Regions from separate parts of the Kitasatospora acidiphila genome, predicted to be linked through region 1. Evidence: riboswitches for the same ligand, from Rfam matches in the RefSeq annotation. Region 1 holds a riboswitch; the other holds the start of a gene.
The links. Region 1 has a riboswitch for glycine ahead of gcvP (aminomethyl-transferring glycine dehydrogenase). Riboswitches for the same ligand answer to the same signal wherever they lie in the genome.
Positions count from the first base shown of each region.

Region 2: another riboswitch for glycine. It lies ahead of gcvT (glycine cleavage system aminomethyltransferase GcvT); the one in region 1 lies ahead of gcvP (aminomethyl-transferring glycine dehydrogenase).

Region 1 is NZ_VIGB01000003.1:7,546,546-7,557,507, forward strand. Features, by position in the region: gene E6W39_RS35580 (PRC and DUF2382 domain-containing protein) at 1-236, opposite strand, end outside; glycine riboswitch at 407-523, shown strand; glycine riboswitch at 525-652, shown strand; gene gcvP (aminomethyl-transferring glycine dehydrogenase) at 754-3,651, shown strand; gene E6W39_RS35590 (DUF5999 family protein) at 3,782-3,973, opposite strand; gene E6W39_RS35595 (hypothetical protein) at 4,303-4,875, opposite strand; gene E6W39_RS35600 (glutamate--cysteine ligase) at 5,220-6,722, shown strand; gene E6W39_RS35605 (CPBP family intramembrane glutamic endopeptidase) at 6,772-7,575, shown strand; gene E6W39_RS35610 (PhzF family phenazine biosynthesis protein) at 7,669-8,484, opposite strand; gene E6W39_RS35615 (YegP family protein) at 8,603-8,794, opposite strand; gene E6W39_RS44370 (eCIS core domain-containing protein) at 9,186-10,962, opposite strand, start outside.
Region 2 is NZ_VIGB01000003.1:3,294,691-3,305,652, reverse strand. Features, by position in the region: gene E6W39_RS15565 (L-serine ammonia-lyase) at 1-296, opposite strand, end outside; gene glyA (serine hydroxymethyltransferase) at 443-1,711, opposite strand; gene gcvH (glycine cleavage system protein GcvH) at 1,840-2,217, opposite strand; gene gcvT (glycine cleavage system aminomethyltransferase GcvT) at 2,305-3,423, opposite strand; glycine riboswitch at 3,602-3,705, opposite strand; gene E6W39_RS15545 (enhanced serine sensitivity protein SseB) at 3,887-4,684, shown strand; gene E6W39_RS15540 (enhanced serine sensitivity protein SseB C-terminal domain-containing protein) at 4,721-5,581, shown strand; gene E6W39_RS15535 (ABC transporter permease) at 5,986-6,984, shown strand; gene E6W39_RS15530 (ABC transporter substrate-binding protein) at 7,106-8,872, shown strand; gene E6W39_RS15525 (ABC transporter permease) at 9,016-10,026, shown strand; gene E6W39_RS15520 (ABC transporter ATP-binding protein) at 10,023-10,962, shown strand, end outside.

The DNA of each region.
Region 1 (10,962 bases):
GGCGACTCCTTGATCAGCGACTTGTCATAGGGCACCCGCAGCTCCTGGCCGGAGAACTCGCTCGTGGTCAGGGGCACGAAGGCGTCCCGGCCGAAGATCCCGGTGCGCACGGCCGCCCACTCGGGCTCGCCGGTCGCGTCGTCGAGGTAGACCTCGTCCACGGTGCCGATCTTGTCGCCGTTGCGGTCCACGGCCTTGTGCCCGATCAGGTCTCGGGGATCGATATCGGTCTGCACGCTGTTCCTCTCCTGGTGGTACCGCTGTCGATTCACACCAAATGCCACAAAGGGAACAGCGGCCAGCCGGATGCGGCCGTCCGAGCCGGTGATCGCCCAGGTGGGGGAGTGCGATCGATCACCTGAGCGGTGTTGGCAATGACCGCCGCTGGTACCCTGAACACGACCGCCGAACCCGCACGGGAGAGTCTCCGGCCTTCGATTTCCCAGCGATTTCGAATAGTCCGGAGCGCCGAAGGAGCAAACCCTCCCCGGAATCTCTCAGGCATCCGTACCGTGTGGAATAGGTCACTCTGGAAAGCAGGGCAGGGCCGCCGGTGAGGGAACCGGAGGCGACCACCCTCACCGACGGTGCAAGCCGACGGGGCGTAAGCCCCGTGCGGGCGAAGCTCTCAGGTCCCGATGACAGAGGGGGAGGCCTGTCGGGCTCGTCCGCCACGGCCGCACCGTTCCCCCAGGCGGCGAGGGTCGTGGCTGCGTGCCCCCGCCGGTCCGTGACCAGGAGGCCTCGACCACCATGACTGACCAGCCGACCGCCGGTCGCTCCCAGAACGCGACGCTCGCCGACCTTGAGGCGGCCAGCCCGTTCCAGTCGCGCCACATCGGCCCTGACGCCGCCGCCCAGGAGAAGATGCTCGCCCAGGTGGGCTTCGGCTCGCTGGCCGAACTCTCCACCGCGGCCGTCCCCGAGGCGATCCGCAGCATCACCGCGCTCGACCTGCCCGCCGGCCGCACCGAGGCCCAGGTGCTGGCCGAGCTGCGTGAGCTGGCCGGGCACAACCAGGTGCTCACCTCGATGATCGGGCTCGGGTACTACGGCACCTTCACCCCGCCGGTGATCCTGCGCAACGTCATGGAGAACCCGGCCTGGTACACCGCCTACACCCCGTACCAGCCCGAGATCTCGCAGGGCCGCCTGGAGGCGCTGCTCAACTTCCAGACCCTGGTCTCCGACCTGACCGGTCTGCCCACCTCCGGCTCCTCGCTGCTCGACGAGGGCACCGCGGCGGCCGAGGCGATGGCGCTGGCCCGCCGCGTCACCAAGGTCAAGGGCGGCGTCTTCCTGGTCGACGTGGACACCCTGCCGCAGACCCTCGCGGTGATCCGGACCCGCGCGGTGCCGACCGGTGTCGAGGTGGTCGTCGCCGACCTGTCCGCCGGCATCCCGGCCGAGATCGCCGAGCGCGGCGTCTTCGGCGTGCTGCTCCAGTACCCGGGTGCCTCCGGCGCGGTGCGCGACCTCACCCCGGTGATCGAGCAGGCGCACGGCCTCGGCGCGATCGTCGCCGTCGCCGCCGACCTGCTGGCGCTGACCCTGCTCAAGTCGCCCGGCGAGCTGGGTGCGGACATAGCCTGCGGCACCTCGCAGCGCTTCGGTGTGCCGATGGGCTTCGGCGGCCCGCACGCCGGCTACCTCTCGGTCCGCGCCGAGTACGCGCGCTCGCTGCCCGGCCGCCTGGTCGGCGTCTCGGTGGACGCCGACGGCCACCGCGCCTACCGGCTGGCGCTGCAGACCCGCGAGCAGCACATCCGCCGCGAGAAGGCCACCAGCAACATCTGCACCGCCCAGGTGCTGCTCGCCGTGATGGCCTCGATGTACGCGGTCTACCACGGTCCGGACGGCCTGGCCGACATCGCCCGCCGCACCCACCGCTACGCCGCCGCGCTGGCCGAGGGCCTGCGGGCCGGCGGCGTCGAGCTCGCCCACGGCGCGTTCTTCGACACCGTCACCGCCAAGGTGCCGGGCCGGGCCGTCGAGGTGGTCGCCGCCGCCCGCGCCGAGGGCGTCAACCTCCACCAGGCCGACGCGGACACCGTCTCGATCTCCTGCGACGAGACCACCACCCGCGAGCACCTGGAGATCGTCTGGGCCGCCTTCGGGGTGGTCGGCGCCGAGGTGGCCGAGGCCGCCGACACGCTGCCGGCCGGGCTGCTGCGCTCCGACGAGTACCTGACCCACCCGGTCTTCCACAGCCACCGCTCGGAGACCGCGATGCTGCGCTACCTGCGCCGCCTCTCGGACCGGGACTACGCGCTGGACCGCGGCATGATCCCGCTGGGCTCGTGCACCATGAAGCTCAACGCCACCACCGAGATGGAGGCGGTCACCTGGCCGGAGTTCGGCCAGCTGCACCCGTTCGCGCCGATCGACCAGGCCCAGGGCTACCTGACCCTGATCCGCGAGCTGGAGCAGCAGCTGGTCGAGGTCACCGGCTACGACGCCGTCTCGATCCAGCCGAACGCCGGCTCGCAGGGCGAGTTCGCCGGTCTGCTCGCGGTGCGCGCCTACCACCTGGCCAACGGCGACACCCAGCGCGACGTCTGCCTGATCCCGTCCTCGGCGCACGGCACCAACGCCGCCTCCGCGGTGATGGCCGGCATGCGCGTCGTCGTGGTGAAGACCATGGCCGACGGTGACGTGGACGTCGAGGACCTCAAGGCCAAGATCACCCAGCACCGCGACCAGCTCGCCGTGCTGATGGTCACCTACCCGTCCACCCACGGCGTGTACGAGACCCAGATCACCGAGATCTGCGGCCTGGTGCACGAGGCCGGCGGCCAGGTCTACGTCGACGGCGCCAACCTCAACGCGCTGGTCGGCCTGGCCAAGCCGGGCAAGTTCGGCGCCGACGTGTCGCACCTGAACCTGCACAAGACCTTCTGCATCCCGCACGGCGGTGGCGGCCCGGGCGTCGGCCCGGTCGCGGTGCGCGCCCACCTGGCGCCGTACCTGCCCAACCACCCGCTGCAGTCGGAGGCCGGCCCGGCCACCGGTGTCGGCCCGATCTCGGCCGCGCCCTGGGGCTCGGCGGCGATCCTGCCGATCTCCTGGGCGTACGTCCGGCTGATGGGCGGCGAGGGCCTCAAGCGCGCCACCCAGGTGGCCGTGCTGAACGCCAACTACATCGCCAAGCGGCTGGCCCCGCACTTCCCGGTGCTCTACACCGGCCCGGGCGGCCTGGTGGCGCACGAGTGCATCATCGACCTGCGCCCGCTCACCAAGGAGACGGGGGTGACCGTGGACGACATCGCCAAGCGCCTGATCGACTACGGCTTCCACGCCCCGACCATGTCCTTCCCGGTGGCCGGCACGCTGATGATCGAGCCCACCGAGTCGGAGGACCTGCACGAGATCGACCGCTTCTGCGAGGCGATGATCGAGATCCGCGCGGAGATCGACAAGGTCGGCTCCGGTGAGTGGGCCGCGGACGACAACCCGCTGCGCAACGCTCCGCACACCGCCGCCAACCTGGCCGGCGACTGGAAGCACGGCTACTCGCGTCAGGAGGCGGTCTTCCCGGCGGGCGTCAACCCGGCGGACAAGTACTGGCCGCCGGTGGGCCGGATCGACGGCGCCTACGGTGACCGCAACCTGGTCTGCTCCTGCCCGCCGCTCGACGAGTACGGCGTCTGAGTAGCGCTCGGAGGGCTCAGCGCCCGATGACGAAGTGCCCTGCGGTGGCTGCCGCAGGGCACTTCGCCATATCCGGAGCCATATTCGGAGTCATGTCCCGAGTGCTCCGCCCGGGATCCGCTCGTGGCTGTCAGGCGGCGACCAGCAGCGTTCGGCGCGGCGCGATCACCCGGCCGTCCGGCAGCAGCTCGCCGGTGTCCTCGAAGAGCAGGACTCCGTTGCAGAGCAGGCTCCAGCCCTGCTCGGGGTGGCGGGCGACGGGAACCGCCGCCTCACGGTCAGGAGAATCGGCCGACGGGCACTCAGGTCGGTGCTGGCACATCGTGGTACCTCGTTTCACTACTCACGCTTCACGCCCCCCGCAGCGGAACGCAGGTGTGAACCAGCGCTTCTGTGGGTAGGACAGGTGGTCCTGCCACGCTGTCTCCAGTGTCCGCGCCCAGACCCCATTGCGCAGCCCTTTCGGTGACTTGCGCCACAACTACAGTCCAGAGATCACCCATTCAGATGGGTCCGACCGTGGTGCGCGTGCAAACGGGCCACCCGACCATGACTCGGTCGGGTGGCCCGTTGATGGTCAGTTCGGAGGGTGTCGGGCCACGCTCAGGCCACTTCTCAGTCGACTGCTCAGGCGACTGCTACGGACACTGCTCAGGCCACTGCGGTGACCCGCGGTGTCGGGCGGCCCAGCAGGGTGAGCAGCTCACCGGCCGGGTAGGCCCGGTGCGCGGTGATGCCGAGCGGCGCGGGGGCCAGCGGCAGCAGCAGGTCGCCGGCCGGATCGGCGTCCGTCGCGTGCAGCCACAGGGCAGTCGCGTAGTGGTCGGGCATCGAGAGCAGCCGGGGCTGGTAGGCCGTGCGCCGCTGCTGGACCAGCTGCCAGGCCTCGGCCAGTGCCCGGACCGTGGAGTCCGGGTAGGGGCCGGCCGCGAAGTGCGCGAAGGTGTGCCCCTCCGCCGACCTCACCACCTCGGCTGCCGCCACCACCACCGTGCCGTGCTTGACCAGGAACCGCCAGCCGGTCCGCGGCGCGGCGGCCAGCGCGCGCGCCGTCGTGGTGCCGGGCGGCAGCTGATGGACTGCCAGTGGATGGGCCGGCAGCAGGGCGCTCGCGGTACTTCGCGGGGCGGCCGCGCCGGGCTGCCGCAGGGCGGTCGGCGAGCTCAGGGCGGCCAGCACGGCGCGCAGGGCGCTGGGCGGTGGCTGGGGTGTCTGCAGGGTCATGGCGGGTCGCCTCTCCATGCGAGATCGGCGTGCGAAGGCGGCATACCGGCGTGGCGCGACAGGGCCGGGTCCGGTTGGGCGTGATCGCGGGGCTGAGCGCGCGGGCTCCGGGCAGCGGCACGCCGCACCGGGGTCGGAACCGGTGCGGCCGGGCCGGGACTCGAAGCCCACTCGAACAAGTGCGCAGGGTGACCTGTTTATCACCTTCTGTCGTGCCCGGCAAGTCGAGCGATAGCTGAGAAACCGTCAGTTCCCTTGTGGCATAGGGCATTAGAAGCGCTCGGGTATCGATCTTCCGGATGGGCATGATGCAGGGCACGGTGGACCGGGCGAAGGGGGTATCCATGGGGGAGAAAGTCATCGCAACCCGGGCCGACCTGTCGGACCGGCAGCACTACCGTCGAAAGCTGCAGTCCTGTCAGGAGGCCCTGGAGCGGATGCTGCACGAGCAGCGTTTCGACCGGCCCCGGGCCATGATGGGCCTGGAGATAGAGCTCAACCTGGCGGACGAGCAGGGTCTGCCGCTGATGCGCAACGAGAAGGTGCTCGCGGCGATCGGCTCGCCCGACTTCCAGACCGAGCTGGGCCAGTTCAACATCGAGGTCAACGTCGCTCCGCACCAGCTCAGCGGCCATGTCTTCGAGGAGCTGCGGGAGGAGCTGGACACCGGCCTGCGGTACGCGGACCGGCGGGCGGCCGAGGCCGGTGCCCGGATCATCATGGTGGGCGTGCTGCCGACCCTGGAGACCGTGCACACCGGGCGCGACGCGATGAGCCACAACAACCGCTACAGCCTGCTCAGCGACCAGATCATGGCGGCCCGCGGCGAGGACATCGCGCTGGACATCGAGGGCGTGGAGCACCTGCAGCTGGAGTCGGTGAGCATGGTCGCCGAGGCCGCCGCCACCTCGCTCCAACTGCACCTCCAGGTGACCCCGGACCGGTTCGCGCCGGTCTGGAACGCGGCCCAGGCGATCGCCGCCGTGCAGGTCGCGCTCGGTGCCAACGCGCCGTTCCTGTTCGGCCGGGAGCTGTGGCGGGAGACCCGTCCGGTGCTCTTCCAGCAGGCCTGCGACACCCGTTCGGCCGAACTGAAGGCCCAGGGAGTGCGCCCGATCACCTGGTTCGGGGAGCGCTGGGTGGACTCGGCGCAGGAGCTGTTCGCCGAGAACATGCGCTACTTCCCGGCCCTGCTGCCGATCTGCGACGACGAGGACCCGGCCAAGGTGCTCGCCTCCGGCGGCGTGCCGCGGCTGGGCGAGATGCGGCTGCACAACGGGACCATCTACCGCTGGAACCGGCCGGTCTACGACGTGACCGACGGCGTGCCGCACCTGCGGGTGGAGAACCGCTGCCTGCCGGCCGGACCGACGGTGGCCGACATCCTGGCCAACGCCGCGTTCTACTACGGGCTGGTCCGCGCGCTGGCCGAGCAGCCCCGGCCGATCTGGACCAGGCTGCCGTTCGCCCACGCCGACCGGAACTTCCACACCGCGGCCCGCTACGGGATCGACGCGGTGGTGCAGTGGCCCCGCCCGGGCCGCGGCACCCGGGGCGCGCCCGCGGCGGTGCCGGTGGTCGACCTGGTGCTCGGTGAGCTGCTGCCGCTGGCCTACCAGGGCCTGGACGAGTGGGGCGTGCAGCCGGCCGACCGGGACCGCTACCTGGGGATCATCGAGCAGCGCTGCCTGCGCCGCACCAATGGCGCGGCCTGGCAGGCGGCCACCGTGCACCAGCTGTGCGAGCGGCACGGCATGGACCGGGCGACCGCGCTGGCCACCATGACCCAGCGGTACATGGAGCTGATGCGGGCGGGCGAGCCGGTGCACAACTGGCCGGTGGGGTGACGGTTTGGCGTCGAGGTCGCCTCATCCTGGTGTGACAAGATGATCCGCCATGACGATCGCACCGCCCGCGCAGCCCGCGGACACCCTGCCGCCCGGTGACCGGCGGCGCCGACTGCTCGGGATCGAGCTGCTGATCGTCCTCGGGCTGTCGCTCGGCGCGAGCGGGGTCAGTGCGCTGATCAGCTTCGTCGACTCGGCCACCCGCAACGTGGGACTGGCCCACCAGACCGCCGCGCTGAACAGCTCGGCGGCCCCCGGCCGGCCCTGGATCGACCTGGCCTACCAGCTCTACTACATCACCCGCGGGCTGATGCCGGTGGCGCTGGTCGGCTACCTGCTGGTGCGCGAGGGCACCTCGCTGCGGGTGCTCGGCTTCGACCTGCGCCGCAAGCCGGCCGACCTCGGCCGCGGCGCCGCCGTGGCCGCCGTGATCGGCGGCACCGGCCTGGCACTGTACTTCGCCTCCCGGGCGGCCGGCTTCAACCTCACGGTCGTCCCGTCCGGGCTGCCCGACGTCTGGTGGCGGATCCCGGTGCTGGTCCTCTCCGCCTGCCAGAACGCGGTGCTGGAGGAGGTGGTGGTGCTCGGCTACCTGGTTCGCCGGCTCGACCAGCGCGGCTGGACGCCCGCCGCCGTGCTGCTGACCAGCGCCGCGGTGCGCGGCTCGTACCACCTCTACCAGGGGATCGGCGGGCTGGTCGGCAACATGGTGATGGGCGCCGTCTTCGTGCTGCTCTACCGGCGCTGGGGGCGGGTGATGCCGATGGTGGCCGCCCATGCGCTGATCGACACCACGGCCTTCGTGGGCTACGCGCTGCTGGCGGGGCACGTCTCGTGGCTGCCCACGGGGTGACCAAACGGTTGTTCAGCAGGGGTGGCCGAGCAGGGGTGGCCGAGCAGGGGTGGCCGAGCAGGGGTGGCCGAGCAGGGGTGAGCGAGCGCTTGCTCAGCGGGGGTGGGCGCGCAGGGTCCCCTCGACCACCGTCACCGCGTGCCCGGCCAGCCGGACGCGGTCGCCCAGCAGCTCGCAGTCGAGCAGCCCGCCGCGCACCGAGGCCTGGTACCCGGTCAGCCCGGTGCGGCCGAGGCGCTCGGCCCAGAACGGGGTCAGCGCGGTGTGCGCGCTGCCGGTGACCGGGTCCTCCGCCACCCCGGCGGCCGGTGCGAAGTAGCGCGAGACGAAGTCGTAGCCGCCCTCCCGGTCCTCCGCCCGCGCGGTGACGGCGACACCGCGGGCCGGCTGCCGGGTGATCGCGGCCAGGTCCGGCGCCAGCCCGCGGACCGCGTGCTCACTGCCCAACTCGGCCACCAGGATGCCCAGCCCGCCGGTGTCGCGACAGCTCAGCACTGCAGAGCCGAGCGCCTCGGCCAGCCCGTCCGGGACCGCCGTCTCGGTCAGCGCGGCCGTCGGCAGATCCAGGGCGATCCGGCCGTCGGGGCGCGGAGTGGCGGTCAGCACACCGCTGAGCGTGTGGAACCGCACCGGCTCCGCCGCGACCAGCCCCCCGGTACGCAGCGCATGGGTGGCGGCCAGGGTGCCATGGCCGCAGAGCGGGACCTCGGTCATCGGGGTGAACCAGCGCAGTGCCCAGTCGCCGTCCGGCAGCCGCCGGACGAACGCGGTCTCGGAGAGGTTCATCTCGCGGGCCACCTGGCGCAGCCACCGCTCCTCGGGCCAGTCGCCGTCCGGCAGCAGGCAGACGGCAGCGGGGTTGCCCGCGAACGGGCGTTCGGTGAACGCATCGATGATCGAGATCTGCATGGCCCGAGCTTACGGCTGGTCAGCGGGCGGGCACAGGTCCAATCCCGGTTAGGTGGACCACGACCGGTGCGGGGAGCGGGCTGGTGCCCCGCTCCCCGCACCGATGGCCGGCCCGCGCTCAGGCCGTGCCGGCCGCCGTCTCCTGCACCTGGGCGTACGGCGCGAGCTTGCGCAGCGACTCGATGTTCTTCAGCAGATCCTCACGGGTCTCGTGCGCGTCACCGACCACGACCACCGACCCGTTGCTCGCCTTGAGCCGGAACCGGTGCATGCCGCGTTCGTCGGTGAACAGCTCGAATTTGCCGGCCATGACAGTGGACGCCTTTCGCTAGGGTGACCCCCTCGATGGAAAGGTATGGTCAAACCTCCTGGGACGCAGACCAGTTGACCCAGTCGGGTGGTTACTGTCCGAGTCGCGGGCGGGGTGCCGTCGGGACACCGCCGGGGAGGAGGCCTTGGTCCCCGGTGCACAACCGGTGCACACCGGGGAGCCTCCGGTCACGCCGTAGAGCGGTAGCTCCGGCCGATGGCCACACGAGCCTTGTCGAGCGAGCGTGCGACCCGGGCACGTACCTATGGAGCGTGAAGGCGGGGTCCTCGTGACCGAGGAGGTCGGCCAGGGTGGCCGTTCTCCGCGAAGACAAGAACCTCCCCGGGGCAGAGTCGGACTGTTGGGGTGCGCGGTCGGAGAACCTCCGCGATCACGTCCTCGGCCGCGACGGGAGCGGCCTGTCCTCCTGGTCGCTCTCGCTCTGCGTGAGGTCCTGGTCCTTCTGGTAGGCCTTCTCGGCCCAGTTCACGAGGTTGGCCAGGTCCTGCTTGAGCTGGTCCCAGGTCTTGCGACCGCCCCCGAGCCTGCGGATCTCCATCGGCACCATGACCGACCCGTGCTCGTCGTGAGGCTCGATCGTGTTCATGCCGCCGAACACCTCCTCCTGGGTCACGTCACCCTCTGCCAACCCGGAGCCGGCGCGCTTGAAGGCGGAGTTGGCGTAGTTCTCGAACGACACCTCCCGGGAAGCCTCGTCGATCTGACGGGTGTCCTCCGGGTTGTAGCCCTCCCCATCCTTGCCCGAGAAGGTCTGCTTCTGCATGTCATCGAACAGCTCGGCGAAGACGTTGTCCTCCGCGTTGACGTCGAAGGTGTCGAGGAAGTCCTGCACGCTCTCGGGGAGCCGGGCCCGGACCGTGCCGAGGTTGGAGCGGGACAGGGCGATCAGGGAGTTCTTGGGCTGGCCGTTCTGGTAGTCGGCCATACCCGTCAACTGGGTGTAGACCAGCTGGCTGTACCCGTCGAGGGCGGCCTCGTCCTGCGCGTCGTTCCCGCGCTTGCGCTTCCCCGTGCCGGCCCACTTCCGGAACTCCAGGACCGCGTTGCGGCCGAACTCCTTGGCCTGGAACAGGCGGAACCGCGCCTGCCTGAACTGGTCGCCCGGTGCCGCCTCCTTGTTGCTGTTGTAAGGGTCCCTCTCCCGGTCGTGGGGGTCTGCCGCGCGCAGGGCGTCGAAGAAGACCGGCATGCCGGTGATGGGGACCCCCACCGAGTAGTGGACGAAGAGGCCGCCGTCCCCGTCCTCCTGCCTGGTGTCCCGGTAGGCGAGGTGGCTCGCGAGTTTGGCGGTGTTTCCCTTGTCGGTCAGCGTGAGGTTGAGGGAACCGCCGCTGAGCTTGGACCGGGGGTTATGCGCGGCCTTGGCGTAGAACTGCTGCTGGACCACCCGTATTTCGTCGGCGATGCGGTGCAGTCGCTGGGCGCCCGTCTCGTGGTCCGGCCCCACCACGGACACCGCACCGGTGACGAACTCCATGTTCGAGTACGAGGTCGTGTTGTTCAGGCTTCGTTTGTCGGTGACGACGTCGAAAGCCGGGGCCTGCTCGCCTTCGGCCAGAGGCATGGTGCTGTCACCGAGCTTGGTGTCCCCGACCTCGAACATCTGCCCGTTGCCCTTGGTCACGGGTAGGTCGATCTCCGCCTCGAACCCCACCAGGCGCTGCACGTGGCCCGTCGCCGCCCCGCTCGGCGACGCCTCGGCGTGGCCGAGCGAGGGCGCGTTGCCGGACACCACCCGCTTCGCGACCGCCTCGGCTTCACGCTCGTGTCGGTCACCGGGGTCGCTGACCCGCAGGCCACCGCCCGTGTCCGTGCCCGCGACGGGCCCCCGCCGCTGCTGGACGACGTGGAACAGCTCGTGCGCGAGGGTTTCGCGGTCGAGGGTGCCCGGTCCCGAGACGATGTGGTTACCCGAGGTGTAGGCGTGGGCGCCGAGTTCGACGGCGGAGCGCTGGGCGGCGGTGTCGGTGTGCAGGCGCACGTCGGAGAAGTCCGCGCCCAGCTTCTCCTCCATGTCCTGGCGCACAGGCTGCGCCAGCGGCGCGCCGGACGTGCGCAGGACATCGTGCACGGCGGAGCGTTGGGCGGTGATCATCCGGCTCGTCGCGGCGTTGCCCACCGAGCGCTGCAACGCCATCGCCTGCTGC
Region 2 (10,962 bases), 4.3 Mb from region 1:
AGCGCGATCCGCTTGGTCTCCTTGATCCGCTCCACGTCGAGGTCGGCCTTGGCGACGTCCACGGTGCGCGGGGACTTGCCCTCCAGGCCGAGCAGCACCGCCTTGGGGGTGCCGTGGCCGTGGCCGGTGGCGCCGAGCGAACCGAACAGCTCGGCCTTGACCGAGGCGACCTGGTCCAGCAGGTCCTCGGAGCGCAGCCGGCGGGCGAACATCCGGGCGGCCCGCATCGGGCCGACGGTGTGCGAACTGGAGGGGCCGATACCGATGGAGAAGAGGTCGAAGACGCTGATGGCCACGGGGGACGTCCTTGTCTGGTCTCGTGGACCGGAAGGAAAGCGGGGGACTGCATGGTGCGGGGCACCGGCTCACGTTCCAGTGTGCGCGGTGCCCCGGGGGAACGGACCGGACCGACGGGAGTGACGTCGGCCACGGTGGGTGGTGCCTAGAGCTCCGGGTAGAGCGGGTACTTCTCGGCCAGCGCGGTCACCCGGGTGCGCAGCGCCGCGATCTTGGCCTCGTCGAAGCCAGGGAGCAGGGTCTCGGCGATGATGTCGGCGACCTCGGTGAAGTCCTCGGCCTGGAAGCCGCGGGTGGCCAGCGCCGGGGTGCCGATCCGCAGGCCGGAGGTGACCATCGGCGGGCGCGGGTCGTTCGGCACCGCGTTGCGGTTGACCGTGATGCCGACCTCGTGCAGGCGGTCCTCGGCGTCCTGGCCGTTGAGCTCGCTGTTGCGCAGGTCGACCAGGACCAGGTGGACGTCGGTGCCGCCGGAGAGCACCGAGACACCGGCCGCCGTGGCGTCGTCCTGGAGCAGGCGGGCGGCCAGGATCTTGGCGCCCTCCAGGGTGCGCTCCTGGCGCTCCTTGAACTCCTCGGAGGCCGCGACCTTGAAGGCCACCGCCTTGCCGGCGATCACGTGCTCCAGCGGGCCGCCCTGCTGGCCGGGGAAGACCGCGGAGTTGATCTTCTTGGCCAGCGCGGCCTTGGAGAGGATCACACCGCCGCGCGGGCCGCCCAGGGTCTTGTGGGTGGTGGTGGTGACCACGTCCGCGTAGGGCACCGGGGACGGGTGCAGGCCGGCCGCGACCAGGCCGGCGAAGTGCGCCATGTCGACCATCAGCAGGGCGCCGACCTCGTCGGCGATCCGGCGGAACTCGGCGAAGTCGAGCTGGCGCGGGTAGGCGGACCAGCCGGCGATGATCAGCTTGGGCTGGTGCTCCTTGGCGAGGCGCTCCACCTCCTCCATGTCGACCAGGCTGGTCTTCTCGTCCACGTGGTAGGCCACCACGTTGTAGAGCTTGCCGGAGAAGTTGATCTTCATGCCGTGGGTCAGGTGACCGCCGTGGGCCAGGTTGAGGCCCAGGATGGTGTCGCCCGGCTGGATCAGCGCGAACATCGCGGCGGCGTTGGCCTGCGCGCCGGAGTGCGGCTGGACGTTGGCGGCCTCGGCGCCGAACAGCGCCTTGATCCGGTCGATGGCGATCTGCTCGACCACGTCGACGTGCTCGCAGCCGCCGTAGTAGCGCTTGCCGGGGTAGCCCTCGGCGTACTTGTTGGTCAGCACCGACCCCTGGGCCTCCATGACCGCCACCGGGGCGAAGTTCTCGGAGGCGATCATTTCCAGGGTGGACTGCTGGCGGTGCAGCTCGGCGTCGACCGCGGCGGCGATCTCCGGGTCGAGAGCGTGGAGGGACTGGTTGAGAACCGTCATGGTGGCGTCTTCCCGTGGGGCTCTGGTGCTGAGGGGGTGTCGCGCGCAGCGCCTCGCTGGAAGGGTGGCGGTGGGCGACGGGTGGGACGGAGGGCGGCCGCCGCGCTGCGGCCGCCCTTTCAGATGAGTCAGCCCGCGGTGAACGCGGTGTACTCGTCGGCGCTCAGCAGGTCGTCGGTGTCGGTGACCTTGAGCTTGAACAGCCAGCCACCGGCGAAGGCGGCCGAGTTGACCAGGGCCGGCTCGTCTATGACGTCCTGGTTGACCGCGACGACCTCGCCGGTGGCCGGCGAGTACAGGTCGCTGACCGACTTGGTCGACTCGAGCTCGCCACAGGTCTCGCCGGCGGTCACGGTGTCGCCCACGGACGGCAGGTCCACGTAGACGATGTCGCCCAGCGCGCCGGCGGCGTGCTCGGTGATGCCCACGGTCGACACGCCGTCAGCGTCGGCCTCGGTCAGCCACTCGTGCTCCTTGCTGTACTGCAGGTTCTGCGGGTTGCTCATGAGCTCATTCTCCATTAGCGGGAAGCGGGTGTGCGGAAGCGGTCCGCTCAGTGGACCGCGGTCCGGCGGACGGTGTGGGGGACGGGATCAGCGGGCGCGCTTGTAGAACGGCAGCGCGACGACCTCGACCGGCTCGTGCTTGCCGCGCACGTCCACGGCGACGGCGGTGCCGGGAGCCGCGAAGGCGGCGTCCAGGTAGGCGATGGCGATCGGCTTGCCCAGCGTCGGGGAGGGCGAGCCGGAGGTGATCCGGCCGATCACGGTGCCCTCGGCGTCGACCACCGAGTACTCGGCGCGCGGCACCCGCTTGCCCTCGGAGACCAGGCCGACCAGCTTGCGCGGCGGGTTCACCTCGGCCTGGGCGGCGGCCGCCTCCAGGGCCTTGCGGCCGACGAAGTCGCCGCCGTTGGTGGTCTTGTCGAACCGGACCACGCGGCCGAGGCCGGCGTCGAACGGGGTCAGCGAGGTGTCCAGCTCGTGCCCGTAGAGCGGCATGCCGGCCTCCAGGCGCAGCGTGTCGCGGCAGGACAGGCCGGCCGGGACCAGGCCGTGCGGGGCGCCGGCCTCGGTGAGCGCGTGCCACAGGTGCTCGGCGTCGGCGGGGGCGCAGAAGATCTCGAAGCCGTCCTCGCCGGTGTAGCCGGTGCGGGCCAGCCACACCTGCTTCTCCGCGACGGTGGCGGGCAGCAGCGCGTAGTACTTCAGCCCCGGCAGGTCGGCGTCGGTGACCGAGGAGAGGATCGCGTTCGCCTCCGGGCCCTGGACGGCGAGCAGCGCGTAGGCGTCGCGGTCGTCGCGCACCACGGCGTCGAAGCCGGCCGCGCGCTCGGTCAGCGCGTCCAGCACCACCTGGGCGTTGGAGGCGTTGGCGACCACCATGTACTCGTTCTCGGCGGTGCGGTAGACGATCAGGTCGTCCAGGATGCCGCCGTCCTCGCGGCAGATCATGGTGTAGCGGGCGCGCAGCACGCCGAGCGCGGAGATGAAGCCGACCAGCGCGTGGTCCAGCAGCTCGCCGGCCTGCGGGCCCAAGACGGTGATCTCGCCCATGTGCGAGAGGTCGAAGAGGCCGGCCTTGGTGCGGACGGCGAGGTGCTCCTCGCGCTCGCTGCCGTAGCGCAGCGGCATGTCCCAGCCGGCGAAGTCGGTCATGGTCGCCCCGAGGGCGCGGTGCAGGGCGTCGAGCGCGGTCAGGCGCGGGGACATGGCGGGACTCCGGTCTGTAACAGGCAGATGGGCCCTTCTCGCCCGATGGTGGGCAAGGAGGGACGGTGGAGTCTCCCCGTCTGTCGTCACAACCTGAGAGCTTCACCGCGACCAGCATGGCGCGGCTTGCACCGTGGGTGGGCGCACGGCACGGCCGTGTTCCGCTTTCCAGATTCGCCTCGCCCACGCGGTATCGGGTGCCTGAGAGATTCCGGGGAGGACTTGCTCCTTCGGCGCCGGTCCGTGCCCTGCGGCACCTCCGGACTCTCCCGCGCGGGTTCGAACGGCCAGTATGAAGTTCTGTTTATCGCGCACATCATGGCATGCCCGTTCGCTCAGCGGGAGTGGGGGCGGTGCCGACGGCGGGACAGTGGCCAGTCGGCCGGCCGCCGCCTGGTGCGTAGTGGCCAGTGGGCCGGCCGCCGCCTAGTAGTCTGCTCCGGTGGAGACTCAGGGGTTTGCCGTGCCCGCGCCCGCGTGGGCCGAGCCGGGGCAGCCGCCGACCGGCGGAGGGTGGCCGGCGAACGAGCTGGAGCAGGTGCTCAGTGCGGCGATCGGGGACCCGGGCGCGACGCCCCGGGTGATCGAGGTGCTGGCGCGCAGTCACGTGTGGATCCCGCTGCCGGTCGGCGCAGATCCATCCGGTCAGGCACTCGACCTGCCGACCATCGAGCTGGCCGGCGCCCGTTATGTACCGGTCTTCTCCTCCGAGGAGCAGTTCGTCCGGCACGCGCCGGGAATGTCCTGCGCGGTCGCCCCGGCCTGGGAGTTCGCCCGCGGGCTGCCGCTCGGGCTCGGCATCGCCGTCAACCCCGACGCCCCCGTCGGCATCCCGGTGCCGCCCGAGGGCGTCGGCGAGCTGCGGCGCGGGCCGCGCGAGCAGCGCTGGGACGCGGTCGCCGGGTCGCCGGACGCGCCGGTCGGCGACGGCGCCCGGGTGGCGCTGCGCGAGCCGGAGCCGCACGAGGAGCCGGTGGCGTTCCTGACCGCCGTCTGCGCCGAGCTGGCCGCGCTGCCAGGAGTACTGACGGCCCGTCGGGCGCTGGCCTCGGTGGAGGGCGAGCCGACGGTGCTGTTCGTGGGCGTGCAGCTGGATCCGTCCCACCCCGCCGACCCGGCCGGGGCGAACGCGGCGCTGGGCCGGGCGCTGGGCGTGGCCCCGCTCCCCGGGGGAGTGCACATCGTGCTGCTGGACCTGGCGGCGGACCCGGTGGTGGACTGGATGCTGACCCAGGTGCGCCCGTTCTACCAGCGGGGTTGATCCGGCGATGGGCGAGTCGAGAGAAGGGCGCGTGCGGTGACGACGGGAGCGACGGGCGGATCAGGGCCGTGGAGCCCGGCCTCGGTCCCGGGTACCGACCCGGGCACCCTGGAGCGGGCCCTCAAAGAGGTCGCCCCGGACCGGTTCGAGGCCTATGAGCAGCTGCTGCGCGAGCTGTCGGCGGGCCGGGTGTGGATGCTGCTGTGGCACGGCAGCCCGGGCAGCCCGGACGCCCAGTACGGGAACATGGACATCGGCGGCCACGGCTACGCGCCGGCCGTCACCTCGCCCGAGCAGCTGACCGCCAGCGGTTGGAGCCGGGCGCACGAGGTGATCAGCGGCAAGGAGATCGCCGCCACCCTCTACCGGACCCGCTGGGGCCTGTGGCTCAACCCGCACACGCCCGGCGGCGGGGTCGGGGTGCCGTGGGCCGATCTGCGCCGGATCGCGGCCGGGCTGGACCGGTTGCCCGCCGGGCCGCTGCGGCTGAGTGAGCCCCAGGTGCCGGGCACCGAGGCGTTCTTCGGGCTGCTGCAGCACCAGGCGCCCTCCGTGCGTCCGGTGCGGGCGCTGCGCCGGGCCTGGGTGCGGCCGGTGCTGGGGGAGCCCTACCTGGCGATCGGGCTGGAGCTGTACGACAACTCGCCGCCGGCCGTGGAGGCGGTGCGGGCGCTGATGCAGCGGGCCATCTCGCAGGCCCCGCAGGGGTTGGCGGTCTCCACGGTGGCGCTGAGCGACGACTACGACCCGGTGGCGCTCTGGATGCGGGCCAACGCCCGGCCGTTCTACCACCGCGAGGCGACCCCGCCGCCGGCCGTGCCGCCGTATCCGATGCCGACCGGCTACGGCTATCCGACGCCGAGCCCGTGGCCGCAGCAGCCCTGGCCCGGCCGCTGAGCGGACACCCCTGTTCGCATAGCGAACGCTCATGTGGGACTTGAGCGGAATCTGAGTATCCGGTGCCCGGGTCGTCGATAACGGCCCGGGTAGAGCCATGTCGTCCTCCACGCTTTCTGACGAGCTGTCAACTACCGTATCCAGTGGCCTGCTGGACCAGGCGGTCATAGCTGGTGTGCGCATGGCGGGTTTAGGGATCTCGATAATCGGTAGATCACAGTTGGGCATCCTTCACCAATGGGGGCTGGCGCCGAACTGGCGAGAACGTGAAGAGTTCTGCGCACCGCACCAGCCGAGCAGCCCGAACGTATGGCAAGCAGGCTCTGACCAGGACCTGACACCGCCATGCCCGATTTCGGGCTGCCTTGGGCCGACGACCGTCGGCGAGGGGACGCCAACTGCTGATGAGCACAACCACCGACACCACCGCCGCCATTCCGCCGGACCCGGGGGCGCCGATCGCCGACGCGCCGCAGACCCGCATCGAGGGCCGCTCGCTCGGCCGGATCGCCTGGCTGCGCTTCAAGCGCGACAAGGCGGCCATGGCCGGCGGGATCGTGGTCATCCTGCTGATCCTGCTCGCGGTGCTGGCCAAGCCGATCGAATCGGCCTTCGGTCTGGACCCGAACGCCCAGAACCCCGACCTGCTGAACGCCGACCTCGGCGGCCTGCCGAACGGCAACTTCGGCGGCATGAGCGGCAGTCACCTGCTGGGCATCGACCCCGGGCTCGGGCGCGACCTGCTCTCCCGGATCATCGAGGGCTCCTGGGTCTCACTGCTGGTCGCCTTCGGCGCCACGCTGCTGTCCAACACCATCGGCACCGTGCTCGGCGTGATCGCCGGCTACTACGGCGGCTGGGTGGACACCGCGATCAGCCGGGTGATGGACACCTTCCTGGCTTTCCCGCTGCTGCTGTTCGCCATCTCGATCTCGGCCTCGCTGCAGGGCGGCGCCTTCGGAATGCACGGCCTGCCGCTCCACATCAGCGTGCTGATCTTCGTGATCGGCTTCTTCAACTGGCCCTACATGGGCCGGATCGTGCGCGGGCAGACGCTCTCGCTGCGCGAGCGGGAGTTCGTCTTCGCGGCCCGATCGCTGGGCGCGCGGGGCCCGTTCATCCTGTTCAAGGAGCTGCTGCCGAACCTGGTCGGTCCGATCCTGGTCTACTCGACCCTGCTGATCCCGACCAACATCCTCTTCGAGGCCGGCCTGAGCTTCCTCGGAGTCGGCATCCAGCCGCCGCAGGCCTCCTGGGGCGGGATGATGAACGACGCGATCAACTACTACCAGGTGGACCCGCAGTACCTCATCGTCCCGGGCGTGGCGATCTTCATCACCGTGCTCGCCTTCAACCTGCTGGGTGACGGACTGCGCGACGCGCTCGACCCGCGCAGCAACTGATCCTCTGAGTCCCACTCGGCTCGTCTGAGTCCCACTCAGTTCGTCTGAGCTCCACTCAGTTCCTCTGAGCCCCACTCGGTTCGTTTGACCCACGACACACTTGCAAGGGGTTGATCCAGCAATGCGCCGTAATCGTACTCTCGCCCTGGCCGCGGCAGCCGCCACCGCTGTGCTGGTGGTGAGCGGCTGCGCCAGCAGCAAGGGCGGCACCACGGGCGGATCCTCGTCCGCCGCCGGTGCCAACGCCGCCACCAAGGGCATCGTGAACGCCTCCGACCACAAGGGCGGGACGGTCACCTACGAGATGAAGGGAACCCCGGACTCGCTGGACCCGGGGAACACCTACTACGCCTACATCTACAACTTCTCGCGGCTGTACGCCCGTGCGCTGACCACCTTCACCCCCGCCCCCGGCGCGCAGGGCAACAAGCTCGCCCCGGACCTGGCGCAGGGCATGGGCCAGGTCAGCGCGGACGGCAAGACCTGGACGTACAAGCTGCGCCCGGGCCTGAAGTACGACGACGGCACCCCGATCACCTCCAAGGACGTCAAGTACGCCATCGAGCGCAGCAACTTCGCGCCCGACGTGCTCTCCAACGGCCCGACCTACTTCCAGCAGTACCTGGTCGACAACCCCACGCCGTACCAGGGTCCCTACAAGGACAAGGACCCGGCCGGCCTGCACTCGATCGGTACGCCGGACGACACCACCATCACCTTCCAGCTCAAGCAGCCGTTCGCCGACTTCGACTACCTGGTCAGCGCGCCCGACACCGCCCCGGTGCCGCAGGCCAAGGACGAAGGCGCCAACTACGTGAAGCACATCGTCTCCAGCGGCTCCTACAAGTTCCAGTCGTACGACGACGGCAAGGGCGCCGTGCTGGTGCCCAACACCAACTGGGACGCGAGCACCGACCCGCTCCGCAAGCAGCTCGCGGACAAGATCGTGCTGAAGATGAACATCGACCAGCAGACCATCGACCAGGACCTGATGTCCGGCAACGCCCAGGTCGACCTGGTCGGCGGCGGTGTCGACCCGCAGACCCAGGCCAAGATCCTGCTGGATCCGAAGCTGAAGGCGCAGAGCGACAACGCCGCCGGCGGCCGTCTCGCCTACCTGGCGCTCAACACCAAGCAGGCGCCGCTGGACAACGCCGACTGCCGCAAGGCCGTGGAGTACGCGATCGACAAGGTCGCGGTGCAGACCGCCGAGGGCGGCCCGATCCGCGGTGACATCGCCACCACCGTGCTGCCGCCGGACGTCACCGGCCACCAGGACTTCGACACCTACGCCACCCCCGGCAACAAGGGTGACGTCGACAAGGCCAAGGCCGAGCTCAAGGCCTGCGGCCACCCGGACGGCTTCAAGACCGTGATCACCGCCCGCACCGAGCGTGACACCGAGGTCAAGGCCGCCACCGCCATCCAGGGCGCGCTGGCCAAGGTCGGCATCACGCTGGAGATCCAGCAGTACCCGCAGGGCAAGTACTTCACCGACTACGCGGGCGTGCCGGACTTCATCAACCAGCACGGCGTCGGCATGATGATGATGCAGTGGGGCGCCGACTGGCCGACCGGCCTGGGCTTCCTGCAGCAGATCACCGACGGCCGGGCGATCAAGTCCTCCGGCAACAGCAACATCGCGCTGCTGAACGACCCGAAGGTCAACAGCCTGCTCGACGACGCGGCCACCAACAACTCCGGGGACGCCCGCAACAAGGACTACGCCCAGATCGACAAGCAGGTCATGGATGACGCGGCCTACGTGCCGCTGACCGACTTCAAGGTCTTCAACTACCGCCCGGCCAGCGCCACCAACATGGTCTCCACCTCGGCGTTCAGCGGTGAGTACGACTACCTCAACATCGGCACCACCAGCAACAACTAAGCGGCACCACCGGGTCATCGAGACCCACCACGTAAGAGTCCGGCTCACCATCCCTGAAGGCAGGTGAAGGCGAGCGGAGCCCCGCCCCGACCGCCGGTCCCCACCGGGACCCAAGGTCGGGGCGGGCCCCAAGCCGTCCGACTGTGTTCTTCTACATCCTCCGCAGGACGTTCGCCGCCCTGGTACTGCTACTGGTCGTCAGCGCGGTCACCTTCGGCATCTTCTTCCTGCTACCGCGCCTGGCCGGTGAGACCACCGACCAGCTGGCCGCCCAGTACATCGGCAAGAACCCGAGCCCCGAGGCGCTGGCCGCGGTCAAGAAGAACCTGGGTTTCGACCAGCCGCTGTACGAGCAGTTCTGGCACTTCGTCAAGCAGATCTTCGTCGGTGCCACGTACAAGTACGGCCCGGACGCGTCCACTTGCCACGTCCCCTGCTTCGGCTACTCGTTCAAGAACCACATCGAGGTCTGGCCCGAGATCGAGAGCCGGATCCCGGTGACCTTCTCGCTGGCGCTCGGCGCCGCGGTGCTGTGGCTGCTCTCCGGCGTGACCACCGGCGTGATCTCGGCGCTGCGGCCCAAGTCCTTCTTCGACCGCTTCTCGATGGGCATCGCGCTGGCCGGCGTCTCGCTGCCGATCTTCTTCACCGGCGCGATCCTGCACTACCTGTTCAGCTACAAGTGGGTCGTCTTCGACAACCTGCACTACGTCAACTTCACCGATGACCCGGTCGGTTGGTTCACCAACCTGATCCTGCCCTGGGTGTCGCTGGCCTTCCTCTACTCCGCGCTCTACGCCCGGCTTACCCGCGCCGGGATGCTGGAGACGATGAGCGAGGACTACATCCGCACCGCGCGGGCCAAGGGCCTGATCGAGCGCAAGGTGGTGATCCGGCACGGTCTGCGCGCCGCGCTCACCCCGATCCTCACCATCTTCGGCATGGACCTGGGCCTGCTGCTCGGCGGCGCGGTCATCACCGAGCAGGTCTTCTCGATGCAGGGCATCGGCTTCTTCGCGGTCTCCGCGATCAAGGACAACGACCTGCCCAAGATCCTCGGCGTCACCATGATCGCCGCCTTCTTCATCGTGCTCTGCAACCTGCTGGTTGACCTCCTGTACGCCGCCGTCGACCCCCGGGTGAGGCTCTCATGATCGTCGAACCCGTGACCGACCGCGTTTCCGAGGACCACGACTCCTTCCTCTCGGTGCGCGACCTGCGCATCCACTTCGACACCGACGACGGCCTGGTGAAGTCCGTCGACGGCGTCAGCTTCGACCTCGCCCGCGGCAAGACCCTGGGCATCGTCGGCGAGTCCGGCTCCGGCAAGTCCGTCACCTCGATGGGCATCATGGGCCTGCACCGCTCCAAGCGGGCCCGGATCAGCGGCGAAATCTGGCTGGACGGCAAGGAGTTGGTCGGCGCCGGGCCCGAGGAGGTGCGCAAGCTGCGCGGCCACTCGATGGCGATGATCTTCCAGGACCCGCTGACCGCGATGCACCCGTACTACACGGTGGGCGCCCAGATCATGGAGGCCTACCGGGTGCACCACCCCGAGGCCAACAAGAAGGCGGCCCGCACCCGGGCCATCGAGATGCTGGCCCGGGTCGGCATCCCGCAGCCGGACCGCCGCGTCGACGACTACCCGCACCAGTTCTCCGGCGGCATGCGCCAGCGCGCCATGATCGCCATGGCGCTGGTCAACGACCCGTCGCTGCTGATCGCCGACGAGCCGACCACCGCGCTCGACGTCACCGTGCAGGCCCAGATCCTGGACCTGATCCGGGACCTGCAGGAGGAGTTCGGCTCGGCCGTCATCATCATCACCCACGACCTGGGCGTGGTCGCGGAGCTGGCCGACGACATCATGGTGATGTACGCCGGGCGGTGCGTGGAGCGCGGCCCCGCGGCCACCCTCTTCGACAACCCCGAACACCCGTACACCTGGGGCCTGTTGGGCTCCATGCCGCGACTGGACCGGGCGCTCCAGGACCGCCTGGTGCCGGTCAAGGGCAGCCCGCCCAGCCTGATCAACGTGCCCAGCGGATGCGCCTTCCACCCGCGCTGCCCCTATGCCGAGCAGACCGGCG